Regions from separate parts of the Streptomyces sp. NPDC057950 genome, predicted to be linked through region 3. Evidence: riboswitches for the same ligand, from Rfam matches in the RefSeq annotation. Region 3 holds a riboswitch; each other region holds the start of a gene.
The links. A riboswitch is a leader RNA that binds a small molecule or an ion and turns the genes downstream of it on or off. The one in region 3 is predicted to bind cyclic di-AMP.
Positions count from the first base shown of each region.

Region 1 (7,107 bases), on a different contig from region 3:
GCTGCGCGGCGATCACCCCCGCTCCCGGCCTGCCAGGGAGCGCAGGACGCCGCCCCCGCGCCGCCCCTTCCTCGTCATGAACCCGCGTTCCGGGGGCGGGAAGGTGGCGAGGTTCGGCCTGGTGGAGAAAGCCGAACGGCTCGGCGCGCGGGTCGTCCTCCTCGGCCCCGACGAACAGCGGGACGTCACCGCGCTGGCCCGCGCGGCCGTCGCCGACGGAGCCGATCTGCTGGGCGTCGCGGGCGGCGACGGGACCCAGGCGCTCGTCGCGGCCGTCGCCGCCGAGCACGGTCTGCCGTTCCTGGTCGTCTGCGCGGGTACCCGCAACCACTTCGCGATGGACCTCGGGCTCGACCGCGACGACCCCGCGCGCTGCCTCGACGCACTCACCGACGGCGTCGAACTCCGGGTGGACCTCGGCTACGCCGGAGGACATCCGTTCGTCAACAACGCGTCCTTCGGCGCCTACGCGGCGGTCGTCCAGAGCCCGGCGTACCGCGACGACAAGATCGGCACCATCCTGGAGCTCCTGCCCGAACTGCTCACCCGCCGGGTCGGGCCGCGGCTCACCGCCCGCACCGAAGGCACGACGCTCGACGCCCCACAGGCCGTACTGGTGAGCAACAACCCCTACCGCACGAACGATCCGGCCGGGATCGGCCGCCGCGAGCGGCTCGACTCCGGGCTGCTCGGTGTCCTGGGAATCAAGGTCGACAGCGCGGCCGAGGCCGCGGCCCTGGTGCTGGACCGCGCCTCGGAGGGACTCGCGGTCCTCACCACCCGCGAGGTGGTCGTCGACGCGGACCAACCGGAGATCGAGGCCGGTGTCGACGGCGAGGCCATGACGCTGCCCGCCCCGGTCCACTGCCGCGTCGACCCGGGCGCGCTGCGCGTCCGGGTCCCCAGGAAACGTCCCGGTGTGCCCGACTCCCAACCACCCCTGAACTGGCGCCGGTTGCGGGAACTCGCGACGACTGCGGGGCGGACCCGGGCCACCCGCCGAGGCGTCCACGCCGAGGACACGGCCCGGCACCCCTGAGAGCGGCCCGCCCGGAACGCCTTCCCCCCGGAACGGCAGCACGGCGCACCCGGCACTCACCCGGCCCCGGCCGCCCGGTACCGGGGCGGGAACGGCTGCCGGCCGTCCCGCCCCGTCCCGCTGGTGTCAGGCCGTGCAGTTCAGCGTGCCGGCGCGCAGTGCGTGGCCGCCGTCGTTGGTGTCGTCGGACCACAGGACCGGCTTGTGGCCGCCCACGCAGGCGGACTGGGGGGCGATGGCGAAGCCCTCGTTGTTGTAGTCGGCCATGCCGGTGGGCCGGTCGTAGGTGTGGGTGACGGCGAACTTGCCCTGGGCGTTGATGTCGAGGGTCGAGGTCCGGCCCTGGCAGGTGTCGTCGCAGGCCGCCCACAGGCGTCCGGTGGCGGGCTCGAACTCCAGGTCCATCACACCGGGGAAGCCGCTGGCGACGGTGGCGACGCGGGTGTATCCGCCGCCGGACTGGTTGAGGGCGTAGGCGTAGACGGTGCCGTTGCCCTCGACGCCGGCGAGGAAGAGACCGCTGCCGTGGCCGGGGTAGCCGGCCGGGTCGTAGGCGGCACCGGTGTGCTCGTCGCGGAATCCGTGCGCGGTCAGGAAGGTGTCCGGGATCCACGAGATGCCCTCGGGCCCGGCGTTGGCCGGCAGGGAGGGCAGGTCGGAGGTGAGGTTCCACTCCGCCGTCGCGTTCAGCGACGAGGCGGTGGAGGAGGCGTCGAAGCGCAGGATCTTCGGCATGCTGGTGGAGCCGTTGGCGTTGTCGCGCTCGGTGGCGACGAACATGCCGTCGGGCGTGACGACCACACCCTCGGCGTCGGGGTCGCCGCTGCCGCCCGCGTAGTGCAGAGCCTTGCCGGAGCCCCAGCCGCCGGCCGGGTCGGGGCGCCATGTCGCGCCGTTGGGCACCAGCCGGTAGAGCTTGCCGGGGCCGTTGTCCACCGCCCAGAGCACACCCTCGCTCTCGAAGGACAGCCCGCTGAGGTTCTCCCCGAACACGTTCGAAGCGTCCGCGACGGTGACCGCCGCGCCGCCCGGCCACGTGGTGCCGCCCCCGCCGCCGGTGGTGCCGCAGGCGTTCGCCGCACCCTTGGTCGGCGCGGTCGTGGTCGTGAACGCGCCGGTGCCGTCCGCGCACCGCCCGTACGTGGTACTGGCGTGGTCGGTCCAGGTGTAGGAGTCCACCAGGGTGGAACCGTCCGCCAGGAACAGCCGCGCGGAGTCCGAACTCCCCAGCCCGTACGACGACTCGACGTCCAGCGCCAGGAACGCGCCCGGGGCGATCGACGTCTTCTTGCCGACCTTGTAGGAGTGGGAGTTGTCGTTGTCCTTGACGATCCACCCGGACACATCGACCGCGGCGGTCCCGGTGTTGACGAGTTCGATCCAGTCGCCGGGGCTGCCGCCGCTGGACTCGACCTCGTTGATCCGCACCGTGGACGGGTCCTGGGCCGAAGCCGGCGCACCCGACAGGCCGAGGGCGAGGAAGATCAGGGCGGCGGCAGTGATGGGGGCTTGTCTACGCCAGTGCGTACGCAAGGTGGCCGGTCCTCTTTTCAGGGGGTCGGGCAGACAAGGAGCGCGCTCACGCTCCCGGCGAAGCCTCGGGCACACCGACGACCACGGACTGAACGCACCGCGAACAGCGCGGGTACAGGCCGGATGGACTTGATCAAGCGGTGACCGCCGCCGCGATCCCGCCAAGGCAACATCCCTGAAGCCGAGTTGTGCACCCACGCCGTCGAAGTCGCCTCGACGCGCACAGTCGACTCGGCCAAGTGGGCTTCCCCGTGGGCCCGTTCGGCGAACCGGCGAGTGGACGGGGCGTGCCTGCCCGAGACGGTGTCCGATGCCCCGCCCCGGGCGAGGAAGACCGACGCCCGCGCCAACCAGGCGCGGGCGTCGGGCAGTCCGTGCGGGACCAGCCGCCTCGGCACCCCTCTTCAGACTGCGGGCCGGCAGCCGTGGGCGCCGCCTCCCGGCCCCTTACGCGGGCCGCGCGGCACTGTGGATCGCCGCCTGTCCGGCGTAGAAGATCGACTCTTCGCGTATGTACGCCCCCGGGCTCGGCGCGTGGACCATCATGCCGTCGCCGACGTAGAGGCCGACATGGCTGACGTCGTCGTAGAAGAAGATCAGGTCGCCGGCGCGGATGTCGGTGAGCGGGATCGCCGTGGTGGCCGTCGCCTGGTCGCGCGCGGTACGCGGGAGCGCGACCCCGGCCACCGTCCACGACGCCCGGGTGAGGCCCGCGCAGTCGTAGGAGCCCGGCCCGGCCGCGCCCCAGACACACGGCCTGCCGATCTGGGCACGTGCGAAGGCCACCGCCTTGGCGGCCTTCATGTCGTACCCCGAACCGGACGTGTCGCCACCGCCCATGTTCATGCCCACGCCCATGCCGATGCCGATGCCCGCGGTAGTGGGTACTCCCGTGGTGACGGGCGCGACCGCGACGAAGGCCGGGCCGGGAGCGACGGCCGGCGCGAACGGTGCGGACACGACCGGCGGGGCAGGCGCGGGAGCAAAGGTCATGGCGGGGATGTAGGCCGTCTCCGCGGCGACGGGCGGCTCCGGGGCGAAAGGCGGGTCCGGGGCAGGGAGCGGCTCCGGGGCTTGGAACCGGTCGGGGGCGTAGGCCGTGTCCTGGGCGTAGGACAGCTCAGGAGCGTGGGCCGTGCCCGGGGCGAACGCCGTGTCCGAGGCGAACGTCACGCCTGAGCCGAACGCCGTGTCCGCGGCGGACGTCACCCCCGAAGTGAAGGTCATGTCCGAGGTGTACGTCATATCCGGGGTGTACGTCATGTCCGGGGCGTACGTCATGTCCGGGGCGTACGTCATGTCCGGGGCGAGGGGTGTTCCCGCGCCGAGGGACGCGTCCATACCGGCGGGTGCGCCCATACCCGCACGGGCGGCCGTGGCCACGGGTGCGCCCATGCCCGGTCCGGCCGACTGCTGTCGCCGCCACTGCTCCTCGGCCTCGCGGCGGGTCTGTTCCTGCGGGGTGGGCCAGACCTCCTGGGCCGGCCGCGCCCCGATCGCCGCGATCGGGGTGCTCCGCTGCCGGACGGCGTGCCGGGACAGCAGCTCACGGGCGAGTGCGAGCTTGCGCCGGTTCTGCTCCTTGCGGTTCTTCAGCGAGGAGTGACCGGAGTCGGCGGCCGGCGCGGGCAGGGCCCTGACGGTCTCCTGCCGCGCCCCGGTCCCGGCCGGCAGCGCGGCCACGGCCCTCCCGGAGGCGAGCTCCGCCACAGGCCCAGCCGCGGCCGCCAACTCGGCCACGGGCCCCGCTGCGGGTCCGGCGGTCAGCTCCGGAACGGGGCGGCCTGCGGCCTCCAGGGCGCGGGCGGAGGGGCCGCCGTCCAGGCGCGTCGCGGCAGGCGCGGGACGCGTCTCGGCCGGGCGTTTCGGCATTCGGTCGGCCGGCAGCCGCGCCGGCGCGCTCGGGCCCAACTGCGCACGAACCGCGTCGAACCAGGGCCGGGACACGTCGTCGAGGGTGGCGTCGCCGCCCCTGCGCCCGTTGTCCCGGGCGGGGTTGAGGCGATTGCGTGAAGCGGTGGTCATCGCGCGGGTCGCGTTGTAGTTCCCGGTGGCGGTCTCGGCTCGGTCGTAGAGAGAGCTGATCCGCTGCTGGACCTCTTCGCGGCTCGGACCGTCGTCCCCGCCGAGGGAGGCGGAGTTGGGGCTCTGCGGGACCAGGTCCGCCGAGGAACGGGCCACCGTCGCGGGTGCGGAGCGGGGCATGCCGGGGAGGCTGTTGCCTCCAGGGCCCGGGGTGCGTTCCGGCGCCATGGCAGACGTACTCCTTCCGTGCTCCGCCTACCGAGTTAGCTGTCGGGTTCGGGCGGACAGATCCGGAAGGTATGCCCTACAGCCTCTGCCCGGTGGGGCAGTTGGGCCGATTCACCCCAGGGTTCGGTTGGGTCCCCGGCTCCGGTCGCCAGGAGGCCGCACCGGATTAGGCGGAGGCCAAGCGACCCGGCGAGGTTCGCCGGAGGAAGTCGTGTGGCCTGTCGTCAACTTAGCCAACTTGTGTACCTCGCGTGAAGATTGAAGTGCGAAGTGTCCGATATGTAATTGTGACCTTCGTCGTACTCACGATCCTCGGCGAATTCGCCCACCGGACGCCGGACGGGGTCACCGGCGGCACACCCTCACCCGCCGTACGTCTGGCGTCACGTCCGGCGACGTGCGCCCGCCGTGGAACAGCCTTCGGCCCGAGTCGGCGGTGTCAGCGCAGTCGCGCCCGCGGCTCGTTGGCGCGATGCGCGGGGACCGGCGGGTCCGCACGGGCCGCCGGATCCGCCGGAGCCGGTGGCCGCGCGGCGGCCGGTGCTCCCGTCCGGGCCGGTGACTCCGCCGCGCCCGGTGGGGCCGCTGGTTCCGGCAGGTGCGGGCCGTCGGTCGGCCGGTTCTCCGCGCGGCGCGAGTGGAGCAAGACCGTCAGGGCCCGTACGGGTCTTCGCCAGCGCCCGCGCAGCAGCCCCAGCACGATCGCGGCCGCCACGGCGATCAGGTGTTCCCGACCCGCCAGATTGGGTCTGACGATCGACTCCCACACCATCGAGCCGCCGGTGAGCGCGAACACCACGGGCGCCCGTCGGACGACCGCGAGGTAGGTGAACAGACCCACCACCGCCGCGGACGGACCGGTGTCCAGCACCTGCCCGGTCTCGGGCGGCAGCCCCAGACCCCACCAGCCCGGCCCCATCGCGATCATCACGCGCACCGTGAGGGTGCCGGCCAACGTGGTGGCGTACGCGATGGCCAGGGTCCGGGCGCGGCCGAGGGCGAGTTCGGCGAGGGCGAACGCGAGGAACAGCTGGGTGATGCCCGCCCACACCGGCAGGTCGAGGGCGGGGACGTACAGGGACACGGGGGTACGCAGCAGGGCCAGCGGCAGGGGCAGGGCCGCCTTGACCCCGCCCGTCAGCCGCACCACCGTGGCGCCCGTCGGATGCTGGGCGATCGCGTGGAAGAAGATGACCCCGAAGGCGGCCACGAACGCCAGCACGAGTCCGGACAGTCCGCGGCGCCGGAGTTGCCGGAACGGTTCGACGACGATGCCGTGCCACTCGCCGCGCAGGGTGCGTCCGACGAACGACGCGATCCGGTACGGCGTGCCGCCCGGTCGCCCCCGTCCGCCGCCGCCCACGGCGGGCGGCGGTGGACCGTCACCGGGTCCCGCCGTCCGTCCATGACCCATGCCGACATCGCCGCGACGCTCTTCCACCGCCCTAAGCAATGCCCTCTCCCCCCACCACCCGCAGGACGTCTCCTCGTATAGAGGGACGAGATCTTCATAAGGTTGACTCAGGCCGTACCCGCTCCCTGACGCGGGTCCGGTCCCCACGGCCCGCGCGGATCAGGGCGAGCGGCGCTGGCGGTCCGTCGACCTGCCCAGATAGGTCAGGGGGCCCGGTTCCGGCACCGGGATCTCGTGGAAACCGAGACGGTCGTAGAAGACGCGTGCCGACGTGTTGGCGGTGACCATGCCGAGGTGGACGGCGGGGACACCGCGGTCCGCGAGCGCGTCGAGGAAGGTGTCCATCAAGGCCCGGCCATGGCCCCTGCGCTGCCAGTCCGGGAGCAGGTCGATGTGCAGATGCGCGGGATAGGCGGCGAGCTCGGGCAGGATCATGCGTTCGGGGCGGTGCAGCAGGTCGATCATCGTGTCGCCCGGCGTGCGCGGTGGCGTCGTCCTCCGTGGGTAGCGCGTGGCGACACGCGGTATCCAGAGGTCGCGGAGCTCGCCCACGAACCGCGCCGTGTCGGCGGTGCCCAGGACGTAGCCGACCGCTCGGCCGGTCCCGTCGTCGAGCACGAAGGCCAGCTCCGGTTCGAGATGACAGTAGGGGTACGCGAACAGGGACGGCATCAGCTCCAGGTCGGGACAGAGAGCCCGTGAATCCCCTCCGTCGTTGGCCGTCATCACGCACACGTGCGCTACCGCCGCGCGGTCTTCGGGCTTGTACGGGCGGATCGTCGGCTGATCGGTCATGAGCCGTATCCTCCCTGTATGGGAGCGCTCCCGCCACCGTCTGGACCGCTCGAACCGCCCCACCCGTCCGTAC
Region 1 covers NZ_JBHVPP010000001.1:316,631-323,737, reverse strand. Annotated here, with positions in the region: gene ACFVTC_RS01510 (diacylglycerol/lipid kinase family protein) at 1-1,039, shown strand, start outside; gene ACFVTC_RS01505 (lamin tail domain-containing protein) at 1,166-2,572, opposite strand; gene ACFVTC_RS01500 (NlpC/P60 family protein) at 3,020-4,825, opposite strand; cyclic di-AMP (ydaO/yuaA leader) riboswitch at 4,834-5,008, opposite strand; gene ACFVTC_RS01495 (hypothetical protein) at 5,265-6,239, opposite strand; gene ACFVTC_RS01490 (GNAT family N-acetyltransferase) at 6,399-7,034, opposite strand.
Region 1: linked by a shared signal. The riboswitch ahead of ACFVTC_RS01500 (NlpC/P60 family protein) and the one ahead of ACFVTC_RS27720 (NlpC/P60 family protein) in region 3 are both predicted to bind cyclic di-AMP.

Region 2 (7,107 bases), on a different contig from region 3:
GATCACCTCGGGCTCGACGCCCAGGATGTCGAGGACACCGCGTACGAACTCGTCCCTGTTCTCGGCGTCGCGGGAGGCGGAGGTCGCGACGAAGCGGAGGCGCTCCGCGCCGTGCTCCTTGACGACCGCCGCGTACTCGCGGCAGGCCGCGAAGGTCCGGTCCAGGGCTTCGGGGGCGAGGCGGCCGGTGCGGTCGACTCCCTGGCCGAGCCGGACGATCGTCATACGCCGGTCCAGGTCGACGAGTTCGCCTGTCGCCGGGTTCGCGTCGGCGACGAGGAGACGGATGGAGTTCGTACCGCAGTCGATGGCGGCGACCCTGGTCATGAGCTGTGGTCTCCTGTGGTGGTTTCCGATTCCGGCGTGCAGCCGCCCCAGCCTATTTCGCCCCCGCCGCCCCTACCCTCCCCCGGGCTCTCGGCTTCGCTCGAGCAGGGGGACCCCCGGTCCTGTCCCTGGGGCTCCGCCCCGGACCCGGTCAAGAGGCTGCCGCCCCCTGGACCCCCGCTTCGTCCGAAGGGCTCGTCCTCGATCGCCGCACGGGCTGAGAATCCGCAGCCCAGGACCGCACCGGCAGCCCGTCCGGCCTCGAGGACAAGGCCCTCGAGGCCGATCGGACCTCATCCCTCCGTGGAGGTGCCCTCGGCCACGGAAAGGTCCACACACGGCCCCTTGCGCCACCACTCGGGCAGCATCGCGATCGCCTCGTCCCCCAGCGGGTTCACCCCGGGGCCCGCCGCCAGGGAGTGCGCCACCAGGACGTGCAGGCACTTCACCCGGTCCGGCATGCCCCCCGCGCTCGGGAACCCGGCGAGCACCTCGATGGCGTCGCGGCGCGCGATGTAGTCCTCGTGGGCGGCCCGGTACGCGGCGGCCAGCTCGGGGTCGGTGGCCAGACGGTCCGTCATCTCCTTCATGACGCCGTTGGCCTCCAGCGTGCCGATCGCGGAGGCCGCGCGCGGACACGTCAGGTAGTACGTCGTCGGGAACGGCGTCCCGTCGGGAAGCCGGGGCGCCGTCTCCACCACGTCCGGCTCGCCGCAGGGGCAGCGGTGCGCGATCGCGCGCAGCCCGCGCGGCGGACGGCCGAGCTGCTGCTTGAAGGCCGCGACGTCCGCGTCGGTCGGCTCGGTCCGCGGGGTGGGCGGCGGGGGCGTTTCCATGCCTGTGCTCAAGTCACTTTCTCTGTCGTTTCACCGGTCCGTGTCGCTCACCGGTCGGAGCGGTCGGACTTGTCGACGCCGTCCCAGACGTTGGCGTACCAGGGGCGGGCGTCCGCCCCCCGGTCCGTCCGCGACTGCTTCACCGCGTCCGGGTCGATCACGACGTACCCGGTCTCACCCGGCATCACATAGTGCAGCCGTTCCCGGATCCGCTGCTCCGCGTACGCGTCGTCCTGCCAGCGCGCCTTCAGGTCGCGGAGCTGCTCGACCCGGGCGCGGGCCCGCTCCTGCTGCCGCTGCAGATCGGCGATCTCAGCGCGCTGGGACACGTACTGCCTTATGGGGTAGGCGAGGGCCACGATCAGGGAGCAGACGACGAGCGCCAGCAGCGCGGCCCGGCCCGTCAACCGCGAGCGCCGGGCCTGACGCTTGGTCTGGGAGCGGTAGACCCGGGCCGCCGTCTGCTCGCCGAGCAGCCGCAGCCGGGTCGCGGTGGAGAACCGGTCCCGGTCCTTCACGGCCATGTCCCCGCCTCCCCTTCACACGTGCGGACGTCCCCGCACACGGTACGGGACCGGGTACGGGGACGTACGTGCGACTGGCTAAGCCTTAACCCTGCCGGGGTCAGCCCTTGAAGCGCGGGAAGGCCGAGCGGCCCGCGTACACCGCGGCGTCGTCGAGGATCTCCTCGATGCGCAGCAGCTGGTTGTACTTGGCGACACGGTCCGAGCGGGCCGGGGCGCCGGTCTTGATCTGACCGCAGTTCACCGCGACGGCCAGGTCGGCGATGGTGACGTCCTCGGTCTCACCGGAGCGGTGGGACATCATGCACTTGAAGCCGTTGCGCTGGGCCATCTCGACGGCGTCCAGCGTCTCGGTCAGCGAGCCGATCTGGTTCACCTTGACGAGCAGGGCGTTCGCGGAGCCCTCCTCGATGCCACGGGCGAGGCGCTCGGGGTTGGTGACGAAGAGGTCGTCGCCGACGATCTGGACCTTGTCGCCCAGCTTGTCGGTGATGACCTTCCAGCCGGCCCAGTCGTCCTCGTACAGCGGGTCCTCGATGGAGACCAGCGGGTACGCGGAGACGAGCTCCTCGTAGTACTCGGTCATCTCGGCGGCCGAGCGGGACTTGCCCTCGAACTCGTACTTGCCGTCCTTGTAGAACTCGGACGCGGCGACGTCGAGGGCGAGCGCGATCTGCTCACCGGGGACGTAACCGGCCTGCTTGATGGCCTCGAGGATGAGGTCGAGCGCGGCGCGGTTCGACTCCAGGTTCGGGGCGAAGCCGCCCTCGTCACCGAGGCCGGTGGACAGGCCCTTGGACTTCAGGACGGACTTGAGGGTGTGGTAGACCTCGGCGCCCCAGCGCAGCGCCTCGGAGAAGGACTCCGCGCCGATGGGGGCGATCATGAACTCCTGGATGTCCACGTTCGAGTCGGCGTGCGAGCCGCCGTTCAGGATGTTCATCATCGGAACGGGCAGCAGGTGCGCGTTCGGGCCGCCCAGGTAGCGGAAGAGCGGGAGGTCGGACGCCTCGGAGGCGGCGTGCGCGACGGCCAGCGAGACGCCGAGGATGGCGTTGGCGCCCAGCGAACCCTTGTTGTCGGTGGCGTCCAGGTCGAACATGGCCTGGTCGATCAGGCGCTGCTCGGTGGCGTCGTAGCCGACGAGCTCCGGGCCGATCTGCTCGATGACGGCGAGGACGGCCTTCTCGACACCCTTGCCCTGGTAACGGTTGGGGTCACCGTCACGGAGCTCGATGGCCTCGAAGGCGCCCGTGGAGGCGCCGGACGGGACGGCGGCACGACCCGTGCTGCCGTCGTCGAGGCCGACCTCGACCTCGACCGTGGGGTTGCCTCGGGAGTCCAGGATTTCCCGGGCTACGACGACGTCGATGGACGGCACGAGCATCTCCTTCTGGGATGTGACGCGGGTACGCGGGCCCGCGGGGCCCGCACTGCACGGTGCCGCGTTCGGCTCCGCGGGATGAGCCTAACCGGCCCGGGGCGATCGGCCAGCCGCTCGACCACCCCTTGAGCAGAACTGAGGGTACATATTGTTCCCCTCTGAAACAAAAAGCCCCGCTCCGGTGCGTACGGGGGAAGACGCACCGGAGCGGGGAGCCCGTGGGGACGGGGGTGGACCCTCTTCGGGTCTCCGTGTGGAGACCCGTCCTACGAACGGCCCGTCGTCCGGGAGGACGGTTCGCCTCAGCCGAGGTGGAGCTGCTGACCCGGGTAGATGAAGTCCGCGTCGTCGACGATGTCCTTGTTCAGCTTGAACAGGTGCTGCCAGCCGCCCTTGACCTTCTTCTTCTCGGCGATCGAGCTGAGGGTGTCGCCCTTGACGACCTTGTACTCGCCGTCACCCTTCTTGACCTTCTTGCCGGTCGGGGTGGAGACGGTCTTCTTCGCCGCCGGACGCTCGGAGGAACGGGAGGCGGCGGTGTCCGACGAGTGGGTGTCGGTGGAGGTGGACGGCTTGGCCGGGGCGGCAGGCTTGGCCGGGGCGGCCGCACCACCGGTGTAGGCGGCGCCGGACAGGCCCGTGCCGCAGGTGGGCCAGGCACCCTTGCCCTGCGCGGCGAGGACCTTCTCGCCGATGGTGATCTGCTGGGACTTGGAGGCCTTGTCGGCGGTGGAGGCGTAGGCGGTGCCGCCGTACGCGGCCCAGGTGGAGGCCGAGAACTGGAGGCCGCCGTAGTAGCCGTTGCCGGTGTTGATCGCCCAGTTGCCACCGGACTCGCACTGGGCGACCGAGTCCCACTCGGAGGCGGTGGCGGCGGAGGCGCTGCCGGTCGCCATCAGCGGAGCGGCGATGGCGACGCCGGTGACACCGGCGAGCGTGGCGACACGGGTGGCCTTGGACGGACGGCGGTGCTTGCCCTTGCTGGAAAACAGCATCGAGTGATCCCCTCACCGACGCCTGCGAGGTGAGCTGTCGGGTTCGGGCGGGTGAGTGCCCGGCCGTGCGCCGTCAGCGCACGTCTTCACCCCAAGCCGCTCCCGGTCAACTACCGGGCGCGGCGCTTACCTTGGGTCCCCCGCTCCTGCCTACGGCGCTTGACGCGTCGACTGTTCCCGTACGGCCGCTGGCAGGATTCGGCGTTGCGACCGTCGGGGCCCGCTGTGGCGAGCGGTGATGACCGTAAGCAGCCGATCGACCGAATTTCAAAGACGATCAGGGCCTTTGAGATCCATCTCTCACTTGCGCCAAACCGGACATTACACGGCGAACCATGACGTGAACTCCCGCTACTTTTCGCCCGATTCGGCATCAACTGCAAGGCTCTGACCGGGGAGGATGAGGTCCGGGTCGACACCGACCGTCTTCTCGTTCTCGGCGTAGAGCCCGGCCCATCCGCCTTCGAGGCCAAGGGCGTCGGCGATCGCCGAGAGGCTGTCCCCGGTGCGGACGACGTACGAGCCGTCGACGACGTCGCGGGAGGCGCCGGAGTCGCGCGAGGCGTGCCGGCCGGAGGAGTCGTCACCACGGCCGTCCACGGCGCCGTCGGTGGAGTTCTCGGCGACGGTGCCGCCGCGGTGACGTCCGGCGCCGGCGGTCGCGCCCTCGGGTGCCGCCGAAGCGTCGCCACCCTGGCCCGAGTTGCCCGATTCGCCACCCTTCGCCGTCCGCGTGCCCTCACTGTCCGTCTCCCGGGCGCTGCCGGACTCCTCGTCCGAGGAGGTGTCCGACTTCGCCCTGTTCCCGGTCCCGTCCGAGGACGAGTCGGACCGGGAGGAGCCGGACGGGGAGACACCGATCCCCAGCGAGTCCGACAGGGAGGACCCATCGGACGAAGTGGATGAATCGGATGAACCAGATGAACTGGACGAATCCCCTGCCACGCCCGTGTCGACCGAGACCTCGCCCGAGTTCGCACTGAGCCCGGAGAGCGGCCCGCAGGTCGGCCAGGCGGCGAGCCCCTGGTCGGCCAGGACCTTCTCGGCGACGGCCATCTGCTGCGACCGGCTGGCCTCGTCGGCGCTCGGCGCGTACCTGCGGCCGCCGTACCGCTGCCAGTTCTCCTGGGTCAACTGCAGTCCGCCGTAGTACCCGTTGCCGTCGTCGGCGCTCCACTGGCCGCCGCTCTCGCATTCGGCGACCCGGTCCCACGTGGTGCCGTCGGCCGCGTTCGCGCTTGCGGCACCGAGCAGCGGGATGGCGATCGCCGATCCGGTCACCCCTGCCGCGACGATGAGGGCCGGAACCTGACGGGGGCGACGATGGCGGCCGTTCCCGGAGAGCATGCGAGAGCCTTTCACGTGACAGCGGGTGACTGCGCGGCTGATGAGCCGCGTTGATGGGTGAACGTAGCCGCACCCGATCACTTGTCACAAGCAGATGCAGCGCAGATCACGTGAAGATCACAGAGTTGAGAGACCATCACCTTTTCACGGCCGGACCTTCATACTTCGCGGCCACCGCTCCGGCACCCCCGCGACGGCCGCCCCGCCGACACCGTACGACTGCCGCATCACTGCCGACCGGCGGTGAACTCCACCGGGAGCGTCCGCAATCCGCGCATGATGAGTCCGCCGCGCCATCGCAAATCAGCCGGATCGCCCGCTAGTCGGAGGTCCGGCAGCCGGGTGAGGAGGGTGGCCAGCGCGGTCTGTCCCTCCAGCCGGGCGAGTGGCGCGCCGAGGCAGTAGTGGATGCCGTGGCCGTAGCCGAGGTGCTGGTTGTCACGGCGGGAGAGATCGAGCGTGTCGGGCTGTGTGAACCGGGCGGGGTCACGGTCCGCGGCCGCGAGGACGACGAGCACGGGGTCGCCGGGCGTGATGTCCTGTCCGCCGATGTGGACCGCCTCGGTCGCGAACCGCCACGTGGCCAGTTCCACCGGGCCGTCGTAGCGCAGGAGTTCCTCGACGCCCGTCTCCAGCAGGGCCCTCTCCCCGGCGGCGAGGGAGGTCTGCAGCCGCTCCCGCTGCCCGGGATGCGTGAGGAGCGCGTACATGCCGTTGCCGATCAGGTTCACCGTCGTCTCGAACCCGGCGAAGAGCAGGATGAAGGCCATGGCGGCGGCCTCGTTCTCGGTCAGGTGCTCGCCGTGGTCGGAGGCGCGGATGAGACCCGAGATGAGGTCCTCGCCGGGCGCGGCCACGTCGGGAAGGGCCTCACGCTTCTTGTGGATGAGCTCGCCCAGGTACCCGCGCATCTTCTTGACGGACCGTCCGACCCCGCCCCTCGGGCCGCCGCCGTGCCGGATCATCATCCCCGCCCAGTCCCGGAAGTCGTCCTGGTCCTCGCGGGGCACGCCCAGCAGGTCGCAGATGGCGTAGATGGGGAGCGGGAACGCGAACTCGTGGATCAGGTCGGCGGAGCCCCTCTCCTGGAACTGGTCGATGAGGTGGTCGGTGAGCTCCCGCACACGCGGCGCGAACTCGGCGACGCGCCGCGGGGTGAACGCCTTGCTGACGAGCCGTCGCAGCCGGGTGTGGTCCGGCGGGTCGATGTTGAGCAGATGGGTCATCAGCTCGGCCTTGCGTTCGCCCGGGATGCCCGTCTTGCCCTTCGCGTGCGCGGGTTCGTCGTGGTGGGCCGGGTTCTTGCTGAGCCGTCCGTCCGCGAGCGCCTGCTTCGCGTCCGCGTACCGGGTGACCAGCCAGGCATCCACCCCGCTGGGCAGCTTCGTCCGGTGCACGGGCGCGTGCTCCCGCAGCCAGGCGTACGCCGGGTAGGGATCGGTGGCGAACTCCCAGGTGAAGAGTTCGGGGGCGGGGCTGGGCGGCGGGGGCTGGTCGGTCACTCCCCGACGGTATCCGGCGGCCGGACCACCGGCGTCCGCAGGGCGCGCCGGCCCGGACTCCGCCCCGGCGCGGCCGCCGCGCGGACTTCACCCCGGACTGTCCGTAAATCACCTGCCGTTTGACTCCGCGGCTCGACGACTCTCTACATTCGCGCCGTGGACCCCGAAATACTCAGATCCAGCTTCGCGGTC
Region 2 covers NZ_JBHVPP010000013.1:263,434-270,540, reverse strand. Annotated here, with positions in the region: gene ACFVTC_RS22910 (exopolyphosphatase) at 1-327, opposite strand, end outside; gene ACFVTC_RS22905 (DUF501 domain-containing protein) at 621-1,163, opposite strand; gene ACFVTC_RS22900 (septum formation initiator family protein) at 1,211-1,687, opposite strand; gene eno (phosphopyruvate hydratase) at 1,788-3,074, opposite strand; gene ACFVTC_RS22890 (transglycosylase family protein) at 3,374-4,066, opposite strand; cyclic di-AMP (ydaO/yuaA leader) riboswitch at 4,071-4,234, opposite strand; gene ACFVTC_RS22885 (transglycosylase family protein) at 4,418-5,413, opposite strand; gene ACFVTC_RS22880 (cytochrome P450) at 5,641-6,915, opposite strand; gene ACFVTC_RS22875 (globin domain-containing protein) at 7,072-7,107, shown strand, end outside.
Region 2: linked by a shared signal. The riboswitch ahead of ACFVTC_RS22890 (transglycosylase family protein) and the one ahead of ACFVTC_RS27720 (NlpC/P60 family protein) in region 3 are both predicted to bind cyclic di-AMP.

Region 3 (7,107 bases):
TGCGAGGGCTCGGTAACACCATGTACGGAACTGGCGTAACTGGATCGCCGGGTGACCTCATGTGACCGTGATCCCGGTCCTGCCCCGGCGACTTCACACAGGGTGATGACCGATGGGACGGTTCCGGGACAACAGGGGGTTCTCAGGTGCTACGGGTCCCGATGGGGTGGGCCGGTGCGAAGTGGGACACCCGCCGCCGATTAGGCTCCGGACCCATGGACGTACTCATCCATCTCTTCGTGGGCCTGCACATCATCGGCATCGCCTCGCTGCTCGGCGGCTTCCTCACCCAGATGAAGGCCATGGGCCGGGGCACCGCCCGGTTCGTCCCGGCCATGCTGCACGGCGCGCTGACCATGCTGGTCACGGGTGTCGTCCTGGTCGGTCTCAACCAGGCCGACGACCACCCGGTCAACACCGTCAAGATCGGCGTGAAGCTGGCCCTGCTGATCGTGATCCTCGGCCTGGTCTATGTGAAGCGGGACGACGAGAAGGTCGACAAGGGCCTGTTCGGGCTGGTCGGGCTGCTGACGACCGCGAACATCTTCATCGCGGTGCTGTGGACCTGACGGTTCCGGCCGCCACCAGCAGCCAGGCGGCCACCGAGGTCCACAGGAGCACCTGCCCGAGCCCCCTGAGCCAGGCGAAGCCGACGGCGTCCGCGACCGACAGGGCCGCCGCCGCCGTCATGGCCATCGGGAACACGGTCGCCCAGCGCCGCACGTCGTACCGCGGACGCCGCCACAGCAGCTCCGCGACGGCCAGCACGGCGTACCAGGCGAGCGTCACCATGATCAGAGCCTGGGACACCCAGAGCATCACGCCGTTGTCGTCGTAGTTCCACAGGTAGCCGTCCGCCTGGTAGGCGAGGACCAGCTTCGACGCGGCCAGCGCCGAGATCGCGAGCGCGCCGCCCGCGATCCACTGGTCGCCGCCCCCCGTGGCCGTCTCCCGGAGGTCGAAGCACGTCAGCGCCACCACGTACAGCACCAGGAACCCCAGCCAGAACAGCACCAGTGCCGCGTACGCCAGCCAGTCCGCGCGCGCGGCCTCGGCTAGCGACGCGGCGAGCACCGCGAGGGCCTGGGTGGCCACGCACCCGAGGAACACGCTTCCGGGCATACGGAGCCGCAGCCCTCGTACGAACAGGTAGAGCAGCCCCGGCCACAGCACCGCGGCGAGCGCGAGCAGCACCTCGGCGGCCCCGAGCCACCCCAGGTCGGTCAGCCGGGTGCCGAGTACGGCGGTCGCGGCGACCCCGGTGAGCGCGCTCGGCGTGCCGGCCTCCTCCAGCCACCGCTCCCGATCGCGCAGCAGACGGACCGTGAAGTCCACGGCGAACCCGAGCCAGATGACGGCCGCAAGGACCAGCGCGATCCGGGACAGGACCTCGTCACCGGCCTCGTGCAGCCCGACGGAGAGGATGCCGGTGGCCAGAACGGCGGCCGCGGCGGCGGGCGGGCACTCCGCCCACCAGGTACGGAGTCGGACCCACGGGCTGCGGGGCGGCGAGGTGGCTGGCATGGCCCCGATGCTAGGGACCTTCGGGCGGGTTGCCCGCGGGGCGCGCTGACACGGGGGCAGCGCAACGCGGGGAGCGCGGGGAGCGCGGGGACCGGGGACACGGCGCCGCGGGGGACGCGGGGAACACGGGGACCGGGGACACGGCGCCGCGGGGGACGCGGGGCGCGGGCACGCGCGCGTGGAGCCCGGGAGGTCTCACGAGGGCGTGCCCGCGCCGGGCGCTCAGGCCGGGCGCACCACGCTGTGGATGATCGACTCGCCGGCGTAGAAGATCGACTCCTCACGGACGTACGCACCCGGCTTGGGGGCGTGGATCATCATCCCGTTGCCGATGTAGAGGCCCACGTGGCTGATGTCGTCGTAGAAGAAGACCAGGTCTCCGGGCTCGATGGCGGAGAGGGGGACCGTGGTGCCCGCGTCCACCTGGTCGTAGGTGGTACGCGGGAGGGTGACGCCGGCGGCCTTCCAGACGGCCTGGGTGAGACCGGAGCAGTCGTACGAGCCGGGCCCGGTCGCGCCCCACACGTACGGCTTGCCGATCTGGGCGCGGGCGAAGGCGATGGCCTTGCCGGCCTTGGTGGCGTACGAGGAGCCGGTGGCCGGGGTTCCGGAAGTCCCCGTGGTCCCGGACGGTGTGCCCCGCCGCGGCTCCGTCTCCCGGGCCTTCTTCTCCGCCGCGGCCCGCTGGGCCGCCAGCTCGGCCGCCTCGCGGTCGGCCGCTTCCCGCTTCTTCTGCGCGATCGCGGCGAGCCGCGCCTTCTCGTCGGCGGTCAGCTTCGAGAGCAGTTCGCGGGCCGCGGCGAGCTTGCCCTGGACGTCGGCCTTGGAGGTCCTGAGCGCGTCCTGCGACGTGGTGAGCGTCCGCAGGCTCCGGGAGGCTTCCCCGCGTTTCCTCGAGGTGGCGGCCTGCTCGGTGACGTAGTCGTCGACGGCCGCCTTCTGGCGGGTGGTCAGACGGTCCATCAACTGGGTCTGGTCGAAGTAGTCCTGCGGGTTGTCGGCCAGCAGCAGGCTCGCGCCGCCGGGCGCGGACGCTCCGGTGCGGTACTGGGCGGCGGCGAACGAACCCAGCTCCTCGCGCGCGGTGTTGAGTTTCTCGGTGCGCCGGGCCACGTCGTCGAGGAGGGAGTCGACGCGCTTGCGCTGCTTGGCGGTCTTCTCCCTGGTCGCGTTGTACTTCTCGGTGGCCGTCTCGGCCTGGTGGTAGAGGTCGTCGACCTTCTTCCCGACCTCTTCGAGGCTCGGCCGGGGCTCGGTCGAGGGTGCGGCGCCGGCCGTCTGCGAGAGCAGGGCCACGGAGGTCAGGGCGGCCGTGGCGAGGGCCGGGGTCCGTATGCCCGTCCGGCGTGTGCCCGGCGGACTCCACTTGCGGTGCGACGCCAAGAGGGGCGACTCCTTCCGTCATCCGCCTACCGGGTTAGCTGTCGGGTTCGGGCGGGTACTTCCGGAAGGTTTGCCCTACGGTCCCTGCCCAGGGGCGGTGGGACCGATTCACCCCAAAGTCGGTCGGGTCCCCGGCTCCGGTCGCCGCTGGGCGCGCCGGACTCGGCGGAGACCGCCCGGCCCGGCGACGTTCGCCGGTCGCTGTCGAGCGGTCTGCCCGGCACGCTAGCCAACGCGTAAGTGTCCTGTGAAGTTTGATGTGCGATATGCCCGATACATTTTCGTGACCTGAGCCGCCGGGGCATCCGAAGTGTCCGACGGTAGCGGCGTGACGTCGCAAGGTGAGGGCGCGTCGGTGCGGGACGGCGCGCGGTTCGGGAGGGGCGCCCCGGTTCCCCTGCCCCTTCGGCCCGGACCCCGTAGGAAATCCGGCCCAGTTTCCGGGGTGGCGGCGGGCTGTCAGTGCGGCCGCCTAGACTCGGAGAGCGATGAGCAGCCTCTTTGATGACAGCTTCCTGGCGGACCTCAAGCCTTCCGGGGCCCATGGGGAAGAGCCCCCGCCGCCGCCCGAGGACGAGGCGGCGGAGCCGCTTCCGGACGACCTGTTCGGCGGCCGCTTCGACGTGCCCCCGGACCGCGACGCGTACTACCGCGACGGCGCCCACCGGCCCGCCGTGGACCCGGCGGCCCTGCTGGACGGGCTGAACGAGAACCAGCGTGCGGCCGTGGTGCACTCCGGCTCCCCGCTGCTCATCGTGGCCGGCGCCGGCTCCGGCAAGACCCGGGTGCTCACACACCGGATCGCGCACCTGCTGGGCGAGCGCCATGTCCACCCCGGCCAGATCCTCGCGATCACCTTCACGAACAAGGCCGCGGGCGAGATGAAGGAGCGCGTCGAGCAGCTCGTGGGCCCGCGCGCCAACGCCATGTGGGTGATGACCTTCCACAGCGCGTGCGTGCGCATCCTGCGCCGCGAGTCGAAGCGGCTCGGCTTCACATCCTCCTTCTCGATCTACGACGCCGCCGACAGCAAGCGCCTGATGGCCCTGGTCTGCCGCGACCTGGACCTCGACCCGAAGCGTTTCCCGCCGAAGTCGTTCAGCGCGAAGATCTCCAACCTGAAGAACGAGCTGATCGACGAGGAGGACTTCGCGGGCCAGGCGGCCGACGGTTTCGAGAAGACCCTCGCCCAGGCCTACGCGATGTACCAGTCGCGGCTGCGCGAGGCCAACGCCCTCGACTTCGATGACCTGATCATGACGACGGTCAACCTGCTCCGTGCCTTCCCGGATGTCGCCGAGCACTACCGCCGCCGCTTCCGCCACGTCCTGGTCGACGAGTACCAGGACACGAACCACGCGCAGTACGCCCTGGTCAGGGAGCTCGTGGGACCGGCGAGCGGCGACCGCCCCGAGGACGTGCCGCCGGCCGAGGGAGACCTCGGGCCGGCCGAGCTGTGCGTCGTGGGCGACGCCGACCAGTCGATCTACGCCTTCCGCGGCGCGACCATCCGCAACATCCTCCAGTTCGAGGAGGACTACCCGGACGCGACGACCATCCTGCTGGAGCAGAACTACCGCTCCACCCAGACGATCCTCACCGCGGCCAACGCGGTCATCGAGCGCAACGAGTCGCGCCGCCCCAAGAACCTGTGGACGAACGCGGGCGCGGGCTCGAACATCACGGGCTACGTCGCCGACACCGAGCACGACGAGGCACAGTTCGTCGCCGACGAGATAGACCGTCTCACCGACGCGGGCGAGGCGAAGGCGGGCGACGTCGCGGTCTTCTACCGGACGAACGCCCAGTCCCGTGTCTTCGAGGAGATCTTCATCCGCGTCGGACTGCCCTACAAGGTCGTCGGCGGTGTCCGCTTCTACGAGCGCAAGGAGGTCCGGGACGTCCTGGCCTACCTGCGGGTCCTGTCCAACCCCGAGGACTCCGTCCCGCTGCGCCGGATCCTGAACGTCCCCAAGCGCGGGATCGGTGACCGCGCCGAGGCGATGATCGACGCCCTCTCGCAGCGGGAGCGGATCAGCTTCGCGCAGGCCCTGCGCCGCGTGGACGAGGCGTACGGCATGGCGGCGCGCTCGACGAACGCCGTGAAGCGGTTCAACACGCTGATGGAGGACCTCCGTACGATCGTCGAGTCCGGCGCGGGCCCGGCGACGGTCCTGGAGGCGGTCCTCGAGCGCACCGGCTATCTCGCCGAGCTTCAGGCGTCGACCGACCCGCAGGACGAGACCCGGATCGAGAACCTCCAGGAACTCGCGGCCGTGGCACTGGAGTTCGAGCAGGAGTCCGGCGGGGACGAGGACGGTGCCGGAGCGGCTGCCGGGGCCGCAGCGACCGACGGGGGCGCCGCGACCGACGGGGCCGCAGCCACCGACGGGCCCGCAGCGACCGACGGGGCTGGAGCGGCCGGGGGGGCCGGGGCGGCCGGTGGACTCTCCGAGTTCCTGGAGCGGGTCGCGCTCGTCGCCGACTCCGACCAGATCCCCGACGAGGACGACGGCAACGGCGTCATCACCCTGATGACCCTGCACACCGCCAAGGGCCTTGAGTTCCCCGTCGTGTTCCTCACCGGCATGGAGGACGGCGTCTTCCCGCACATGCGTGCGCTGGGGCAGGTCAAGGAGCTGGAGGAGGAGCGGCGTCTCGCGTACGTCGGCATCACGCGCGCGCGGGAGCGGCTCTACCTCACCCGCTCGTCCATGCGCAGCGCGTGGGGTCAGCCCTCGTACAACCCGCCCTCCCGCTTCCTGGAGGAGATCCCGGACACGCATCTGGAGTGGAAGCGCACGGGCGCGACGGCTCCGTTGCCCTCGGGTCCGGTCTCGGGCGTGGCGGCCTCGCTGTCGTCCTCGCTGTCGTCCTCGCGCTCGCGCTCCGCCGCGTCCGGGGCCTCCGGTTTCGCGACGCGCCGCGGGGCGTCCGAGAAGCCGGTCGTCTCGCTGGCGGTGGGTGACCGGGTCACCCACGACCAGTTCGGGCTCGGCACGGTGGTCGGCGTGAAGGGCACGGGGGCGAACGCGGAGGCCACGGTCGACTTCGGCGAGCCCAAGCCGAAGCGGCTGCTGCTGCGGTACGCGCCGGTGGAGAAGCTTTAGTCCACGAGGTTCCGGGGCCGGGCGGGGGTTCCCGTCCGGCCGCGAAGCCCGGCGGTGCGCCGCGGCGAGTGGGTCACGGCGAGTGGGTCACCGAGAGTGGGTCACGGCGAGTGGGTCACCGAGAGTGGGTCACGGCGAGTGGGTCACCGAGAGTGGGTCACGGCGGTGCTCACGTCGGGTCCAGGCCGTGGCTGCGCAGCCACGGCAGCGGGTCGATGGCCGCGCCGCCCGCGGGCCGGACCTCGAAGTGCAGGTGGGGCCCGGTCGAGTTACCGGAGTTCCCGGAGAACGCGATCTGCTCACCGGCCTTCACGACGGTGCCCGACGGCACCTTGTAGCTGGAGAGGTGGCAGTACCAGGTCTCCGTGCCGTCCTTCGCGGTGAGGACGGCCATGTTCCCGTACGCGCTGTTCCACTCCGTCCGCAGGGTTCCGTCCGTCGCGGCCATCACCGTCGTGCCGTACGACACGGGGAAGTCGATGCCCGTGTGCACGGACATCCAGTTGACCCCCGCCTGACCGAAGTAGGCGCTGAGTCCTTTCTGCGTGACCGGAAGGACGAACTTGGGCCGCAGACGCTCCTTGCGGGCCGCCGCTGCCGCCGCCTTCTGCTGCTCGGCCGCCCGCTGGGCCTTGAGGTCGATGCGTTCCTGGGTGCGGCTGGCCCGGTCGGCGAAGTCGTCCGCACCCGCGGCCAGGCTCTGGAGCTGGGTGTCCAGCTTGTTGTTGGCGGTGGACGGCTTCACCGCGGTCGCGTCGGACGCGCTGGCCGTCGTGTTCTTGGTGTCGTCCCCGCCGATGGTGCCCACGGAGGCGGCGGCGATACCCGCGACGCCCATCACACAGGCCGAGGGCACGGCGACGGTGAGCAGCGCGGAACGCTTGGCAGGGGAGCGGCGGCGGGAGCGGGACGCGGGCCGGTTCGCGGCACGGGGGGCCGGAGCGACCTCTTCCATGTCGTCGAGCAGCGGAGCCTCGTGCGCGGGATCGGTGTCCTCGAAGTCGTACTCGTCCGGCGTGGCGGCGGACCGCTCGTACGGCAGTTGCTCGAAGGCGGCGGTCGCCTGCTGGTCGAAGGGCTCGGGATCGGC
Region 3 covers NZ_JBHVPP010000018.1:79,695-86,801, forward strand. Annotated here, with positions in the region: gene ACFVTC_RS27710 (hypothetical protein) at 216-569, shown strand; gene ACFVTC_RS27715 (tellurite resistance/C4-dicarboxylate transporter family protein) at 547-1,524, opposite strand; gene ACFVTC_RS27720 (NlpC/P60 family protein) at 1,747-2,907, opposite strand; cyclic di-AMP (ydaO/yuaA leader) riboswitch at 2,915-3,085, opposite strand; gene ACFVTC_RS27725 (ATP-dependent DNA helicase) at 3,396-6,017, shown strand; gene ACFVTC_RS27730 (peptidoglycan DD-metalloendopeptidase family protein) at 6,187-7,107, opposite strand, start outside.

Region 4 (7,107 bases), on a different contig from region 3:
CTCCCCCGACCGGTACAGGGCCGGGCGAGCGATCTGGTCCTCCAGGCAGCGGAGTTGACCCGCACTCGAAGGCTGCTGGAGGACATGCTCGTCCGGCACACGGGGCAAAATCCCGAACAAGTCGCCGCCGACATCGAGCGGGACACGATTCTGGACGCGCAGGCCGCGCTGGCGTACGGGCTGGTGGACGGGATCATCCCGAGCCGCAAGAACTCGCGCACCGCGCCCGGTGCGAGGAACGCCACACCCGACGCGAGGTGATCCGCCGATGGTGCCCGAACTGCCTCCGCTGCCCGCACTGACGCACGCCGAGGCCGAGCTGATAGACCGCTACCTCGACGTGGTCGACCTGGTCGGCCGCATCAACCCGGCCCGGCCGGGAGACACCTATCGCGGGCTGCGCGCCGCCCAGGCACTCGTGGGCAAGGCGACCGCGCTGCGGGACGCCTTGGCCCTGATGCACCAGCGGGGCGAGAGCGAGGTGCACGCGCCGACCCTCGCGCAGGCCCTGCGCGTCCTCGACGGCGAGCGGCGGACCGCCCGCGTCACCCTGCCGCCCGACTCCGGCGGTTGAGGCATCCAGAACCGGGCCGCCGCTCACACCGATCCGTGGAGCGCCCGGCCCGCGTTTCAAACGGACCAGTCGACGTACCCCCCAACGGCGTAGACGCGCGTCCTTTCGGGTGGCCCCGAAAGTTGCGCAACACGCGTAGCCAAAAGGCGGAATGAAGCCTTCCGGTGCTGGTAAGAGCGTTGCCGACGTCCCCAACACCCCTCGAACAGAGGAGTGTCCACCCGAACGGGTGAGTGGTGAGTAACCCCACAAATCATCGGTTCCGCTCGGATTTTCCGACATCCATGCGTGAAGATCCCTTCCGACGACAAGCCCCCGCCACACCGGCGGGGCGGTCCGGGCGGACGCCGAGTCCTGCCGCCGCCCGGATGACCGGTCGACAGATGTGCATCGGCAGGAGTGGAGGACCCAGCAAGACGGGCCGCCGGAGAGATCCGGGCGGTCCTTGGGGTGAAGCCGCGTAAGCGGCCGGGCTACTTCGCCAGCCCGAATCCGACAGGTCATCCTTCACAGGCGGTTGACGAAGGGTTGCGCATGACTGCGCTCAATCGTGTCCCGTCGCTGCTGACCCGGGCCGGTACGGCCTCGGCTCTGACCATCGCCGCCGTGGGCGGCAGCCTGGTGGTCCCGGGCGTCGCAGCCGACGCCGAGGCGGCCACACCGGCGACGAGGGCACTCCAGGTCGCGGCATCCAAGAAGGGCGCCCCGTACAAGTACGGTGCCACCGGGCCGCGGCGCTTCGACTGCTCCGGGCTCACGCTGTACTCGTACAAGAAGGCGGGCAAGAAGCTGCCTCGTACGGCCGCGGGGCAGTACAACAAGAGCCACCACATCTCCGCCTCGCACCGCAAGGCCGGCGACCTCGTGTTCTTCCACTCGGGCCGGAACGTGTACCACGTCGGCATCTACGCCGGGAAGGGAAAGATCTGGCACTCCCCGAAGAGCGGGGAGGTCGTGAAGCTCCAGAAGATCTGGACGAAGAGCGTCTGGTACGGCCGGGTGAGCTGACCCGAGCGAGGGGCGGCGGTGCCGGGCCGCCGCCCCTCGCGGCACGAACCCGGGGGCTCTCAGGCCGTCAGGGGCTCCAGGAGGAGCACCAGGCCGAGCACCGTGAGCGCGCTCCCGGTGACCGCCACCACGGCGCGGGCCGCCCGCGGCCCGCGCAGCCACCGGCCGAGCCGGTCGACCAGCAGGGCGACCGCCGGGAACCACACCAGGGCGACGGCCACCACGATCAGGGCCAGCACCAGGGTGCGGGGCATCGCGGGGCTGCCCGCGGGCACGAACTGCGGCAGCAGGCTCAGGAAGGTGATCGGCGCCTTCGGGTTGAGCGCGTTGGTGACGAAGCCCTGGCGCAGCGGACGCTTCCCGTCCCCAGGGCCGCCGGCCACGTCCTCGCCGGACGGCGTCCCGCCGGACACCTCCGGGCGTCCCCGGTCCGGCTCCCGGTCCCGCCGCCGTCGCAGGCCGTCCAGCGTCCGTAGCCCCAGGTACAGCACGTAGGCGCCGCCGAGGAGCTGCAGCGTCCGGAACAGCGCGGGCACGGCCGCGAGGACGGCGGCGACACCGGCGACGGCCAGCGCCGTGTGCAGGAGAAGCCCGCCCGCGACCCCGAGCGCGCACGCCACCCCGGCCCGGCGGGAGACGAGGGCGTTGCGCACGACGACGGTGAAGTCCGCGCCGGGCATGGCGACCATCCCCGCGGCCACTCCGGTGAAGGCGATGAGCTGTGCGTCCATGGCCGCCAGGCTGCCCGGCCCGGACCTTCAGCGGGTATGTCGAATATCCTGGGTCTGTCTTAAGCAATCCTTTGGACCCGGCCCCCGCCGCGGGTCCCCGGACCCGGGAGCCGTTCGATGTACGACCCGACACGGCTGACCGCCCTGGTGGCGGTGGCCGAGGCGGGATCCATCACCCGGGCGGCCGAACGCCTCGGCTACAGCCCGCCCGCCCTCTCCCAGCAGCTCGCCAAACTCGAACGGGAGGCGGGCGCGCCCCTGCTGGTGCGCTCCCATCGCGGGACACGGCTCACGGACGCGGGCGAACTGCTCGTGACGCGGGCGCGGCGGGTGCTCGACGAGATGGAGCGGGCCCGGCACGAACTGGCCCGGCTGACCGGCCTGTCGGGCGGCACGCTGCGGCTCGGCACCTTCCAGACGGCGGGCATCCATCTGCTGCCGCCGGTGCTCAGCGCCTTCCGCCGGGCCCACCCCGACGTGGAACTCACGGTCGCGAACTACGAGCCTCCGGACGGTGTCTCGGCGGTCGCGGCGGGCGAGGTGGATCTCGCGCTGACGCACACCTACGAGCCGGCGGACCCGGTGCCCCTCCCCTCGTCGGTACACGCGGAGCCGGTGCTGGTCGAGGAGCTGGTGCTCGTGACCGCTCCGGGACACGTCCTCGCGGACGGTGCGGCCCGGCTGCCGCTTTCCGGACTCGCCGGACAGCCGCTGATCAGCATGGCCCCGGACCATCCGCCCCGGCAGGGCGTGGAGGCCGCGCTGGCCCGGGTCGGGGCCACCCCGGCCGTGCGGGTCGAGAGCCCCGGGTACGCCCTGGTGTGCGCGCTGGTCAGCGCGGGGCTCGGGGTCGCGGTGGTGCCGGAGATGGTGGCAAGGACGGCGGCGACCCCGGTGGGGCTGCGGCTGCTGGAACCGGGAGATCTGCGCCGTACGATCTCCGTCGTCCACCGGACCGACCGGCAGGCACCCGCGGCCGAGGCGTTCCGGGCCCTGCTGCGCGGTGCGTTCGGGCGTGCCACGCGGTAGGGACGCCCGGCCCGGCCCGCCAACTGATCTTTTCCTCAGGGCTCTTGCGGGCCCCCGGCCACCACCGGCTGGGCCGGCACCGTCCACGGCAACTCGATGGAGACCGTCTTGCCGCCCTCCCGGGTGGGGCGTACGAGAACCCTGCCGCCGCACTCGGCGGTCAGCCAACGGATGATCACCATCCCGCGCCCGTTGTCCTGTTGGACGGCTGCGGGCAGACGTTTCGGAAAACGCGGATGGCTGTCGGTGACGCCGATCCGCAGTTGTTCGTCCCGGTCGAGCCGGACGTCCACCGTGAAGGTGGGCGACTGGCCGAAGGTGTGCTGGACGGCGTTGGTGGCTAGTTCGGACACGATCAGGCGTACGGTGTCCGCGGCTTCGGCGTCACACGGCAGGCCCCATTCGGCCAGCACGTCGACGACGAAATTCCGGGCCGCGGAGACCGAGGCGGGATCGCTCGGCAGAGTGACGGATGCTTCCTGGTGATCTGCCATGACGACGTCGTCCCTTTCCCACGGGACCGGAGTCCGACACGGAGCGGATGGTTCGAGTACGGTCCCGGACTGGTGCTTCGCGCCAGACTGCCATCACTGGGCCGGTCACGGGCACGATCCACCGAGATATGCATATATCTGTCGCTCGAAGCGGTGAACTCTGCGACGGCAGACCGTATTTGGGCGGCTCGGAAGGAGTAAGGAGTACGGCCATGCAGCACGGTCCCGCGGTACGCCGCCGCAAACTCGGTGCCGAACTGCGCGCGCTGCGCGCCGGTGCGGGCCTCACCAGTGGTGAGGCGGCCCGTCTCGTCGGCTGGCACCAGTCGAAGGTCAGCCGGATCGAGACGGGGATCAGCGGGGTGAGACCGGCCGACGTGGAGCGCCTCCTGGACGCGTACGGGGTGGGGGAACCCGGGTTACGGGAGCTCCTGCTCGGACTGGCCGGGTCCGAGGGCAATGGGCGTCATCACTGGTGGCACGCCTATCGGGGGGTCCTGCCGCCCGCCTACCGGGACTTCATCAGTCTGGAGTCACAGGCCAGCGGTATGCGCACGCTGGAGACGTCCGTGGTACCGGGGCTGCTCCAGACGCCGGAGTACGCGCGTGCGGTGACGCGGGCGGCCGTGGGCGGACTCGAGGACGACAAACTGGACGCGCTCGTCGAGGTGCGCCTCGCCCGGCAGGACGTTCTGCGTTCGGATCCGCCGCTGGAGCTGACCGCGGTCCTGGACGAGGCCGTGCTGCGTCGTGAGGTCGGCGGTCCCGAGGTCATGGCCCGGCAGCTGACCCGGCTGCGGGAGGCTGCGGCTCTCCCCCAAGTGCGCCTTCAGGTACTGCCGTTCGCCGCCGGCGCGCACGCCGGAGTGACCGGACCTTTCGTTATTTTCTCATTTCCGAACACAACTGATCTGGACGTGGTTGTTCTCGACCACTTGACGAGTAGCCTCTACCTCGAGCGGAAAGAAGACCTTCAGGCCTACACCAAGGTCTTCAACACCCTTCGGTTCCACGCCCTTTCACCCGAGGACTCGTTGGACTACATCGCCGCGATAGGTGACGGCGCGTAAGGAGGCACCCCCATGACCGCACTGCCTCGGTACGTACCTCTCAGTACTTCGATCCCTGATGTGCGCTGGCTGCGCAGCAGTCGCAGTACAGGAATGAACAACTGCGTCGAGACCGCACGACCGGGCCCCGGCCCCTGGGCCGGACTCGTCGCGGTGCGCGACTCCAAGAACGAGGCGGGCCCCGCCCTGCTGTTCACCCCTGCCAGCTGGAAGGGGTTCATCGCCGGACTGGACTGACCGCCGCCTCGTTCACCGGTTCTCCGAGACCACCCGTACCGCCTGCTCGATCTCGGCGTCGGTGAGATCCGCGCGAGCGGTCAGCCGCAGCCGGGAGATGCCGTCGGGCACGGACGGGGGGCGGAAGCAGCCGACGGCGAGCCCCGCCTCCCGGCAGTCCGCCGCCCACCGCACGGCCCGCTCGGGGGACGGCGCGCGCACCGAGACCACGGCGGCGTCCGGCCGTACGGCCTCCAGGCCCTCGGCGGTCAGCCGGGTGTGCAGCGCCGTCGCCACCGCGCGGGCCCGGTCGGCGCGCGCCGGCTCGCGGCGCAGCAGTCCGAGTGCCGCGAGGGCCGCGCCCGCCGCGGCCGGTGCCAGACCGGTGTCGAAGATGAAGGTGCGCGCCGCGTTGACCAGGTGGTCGATGACCGGTGCGGGCCCGAGGACGGCGCCGCCCTGGCTGCCGAACGACTTGGAGAGCGTGACGGTCACGACGACGTCCGGAGCCCCGGCGAGCCCCGCGGCGTGCGGAGCGCCCCGGCCGCCCCTGCCCAGCACCCCGAGTCCGTGCGCGTCGTCGACGACCAGCGCCGCCCCGTGTGCGCGGCAGGCGGTGGCCAGTCCGGCCAGCGGCGCCGCGTCGCCGTCCACCGAGAAGACCGTGTCGGAGACGACGACAGCGGGTCCCTCGTGCGTCCCGAGCGCCTTGCCCACGGCGTCGGGGTCGGCGTGGGCGACGACCTGCGTGGCGCCGCGGGCGAGCCGGCAGCCGTCGATGAGCGAGGCGTGGTTGCCCGCGTCCGAGACGACGAGCGAGCCGTGCGGAGCGAGCGCGGTGACCGCGGCGAGATTGGCCGCGTACCCGGAGGAGAAGACGAGCGCCGCCTCGAAACCGCAGAAGTCGGCGAGTTCCCGTTCGAGTTCGGCGTGAAGTCCGGTAGTGCCGGACACGAGCCGCGATCCGGTGGCACCGGCTCCCCAGCGATGGGCGGCGGCCGCGGCCGCCGCCGTGATCTCGGGGTGGCGGGCGAGTCCGAGATAGTCGTTGCTCGCCAGATCGAGCAGCGTCGAGTCGGCGGGGCGCGGGCGCAGGGTGCGGACGAGTCCGGCCTGTCGGCGCTGGTACGCCTGCTCGTCGATCCATGCGAACGGCGATCCGGCCATGCTGGCGCCTCCGGGCCCTGGGGGTGGTGGTTTTGTAGGCAGTGCACAGACCCTAGCGGGACGGCCCGGCACCCAGGATGTGGCAATACCCACACGTCGAACCGACTCTGTTGTGCGATCTCTCCTTGGCCGCACCCGCTCGGATACGTCAGGATCGGATCTCATGGACCTGCTGAACACGCTGGTGGACAAGGGGCTTCGGCGCGAGCTGCCGACCCGTGACGAGGCGCTGGCCGTGCTGGCCACGTCCGACGACGACGTGCTCGACGTGGTGGCCGCGGCCGGCAAAGTCCGCCGGCACTGGTTCGGTCGTCGAGTGAAGCTCAACTATCTGGTCAACCTGAAGTCCGGGCTGTGTCCCGAGGACTGCTCGTACTGCTCGCAGCGGCTCGGCTCCAAGGCCGAGATCCTCAAGTACAGCTGGCTCAAGCCCGACCAGGCCTCGCAGGCCGCGGCGGCGGGGCTGGCCGGGGGCGCCAAGCGGGTCTGCCTGGTGGCCAGCGGCCGCGGTCCGACCGACCGCGACGTGGACCGGGTCTCCGACACCATCAAGGCGATCAAGGACCAGCACGAGAACGTCGAGGTGTGCGCCTGCCTCGGCCTGCTCTCCGACGGTCAGGCCGAGCGGCTGCGGGAGGCGGGAGCGGACGCCTACAACCACAACCTCAACACGTCCGAGGGGACGTACGGGGACATCACGACCACGCACACGTACGCCGACCGGGTGGACACCGTACAGAAGGCGCACGCGGCCGGTCTGTCCGCCTGCTCCGGTCTGATCGCGGGCATGGGCGAGAGCGACGAGGACCTCGTGGACG
Region 4 covers NZ_JBHVPP010000001.1:129,896-137,002, reverse strand. Annotated here, with positions in the region: gene ACFVTC_RS00650 (ATP-dependent Clp protease proteolytic subunit) at 1-261, shown strand, start outside; gene ACFVTC_RS00645 (hypothetical protein) at 269-574, shown strand; cyclic di-AMP (ydaO/yuaA leader) riboswitch at 920-1,105, shown strand; gene ACFVTC_RS00640 (C40 family peptidase) at 1,109-1,582, shown strand; gene ACFVTC_RS00635 (LysE family translocator) at 1,642-2,313, opposite strand; gene ACFVTC_RS00630 (LysR family transcriptional regulator) at 2,431-3,342, shown strand; gene ACFVTC_RS00625 (ATP-binding protein) at 3,378-3,836, opposite strand; gene ACFVTC_RS00620 (helix-turn-helix domain-containing protein) at 4,049-4,906, shown strand; gene ACFVTC_RS00615 (DUF397 domain-containing protein) at 4,919-5,143, shown strand; gene ACFVTC_RS00610 (8-amino-7-oxononanoate synthase) at 5,156-6,289, opposite strand; gene bioB (biotin synthase BioB) at 6,453-7,107, shown strand, end outside.
Region 4: linked by a shared signal. The riboswitch ahead of ACFVTC_RS00640 (C40 family peptidase) and the one ahead of ACFVTC_RS27720 (NlpC/P60 family protein) in region 3 are both predicted to bind cyclic di-AMP.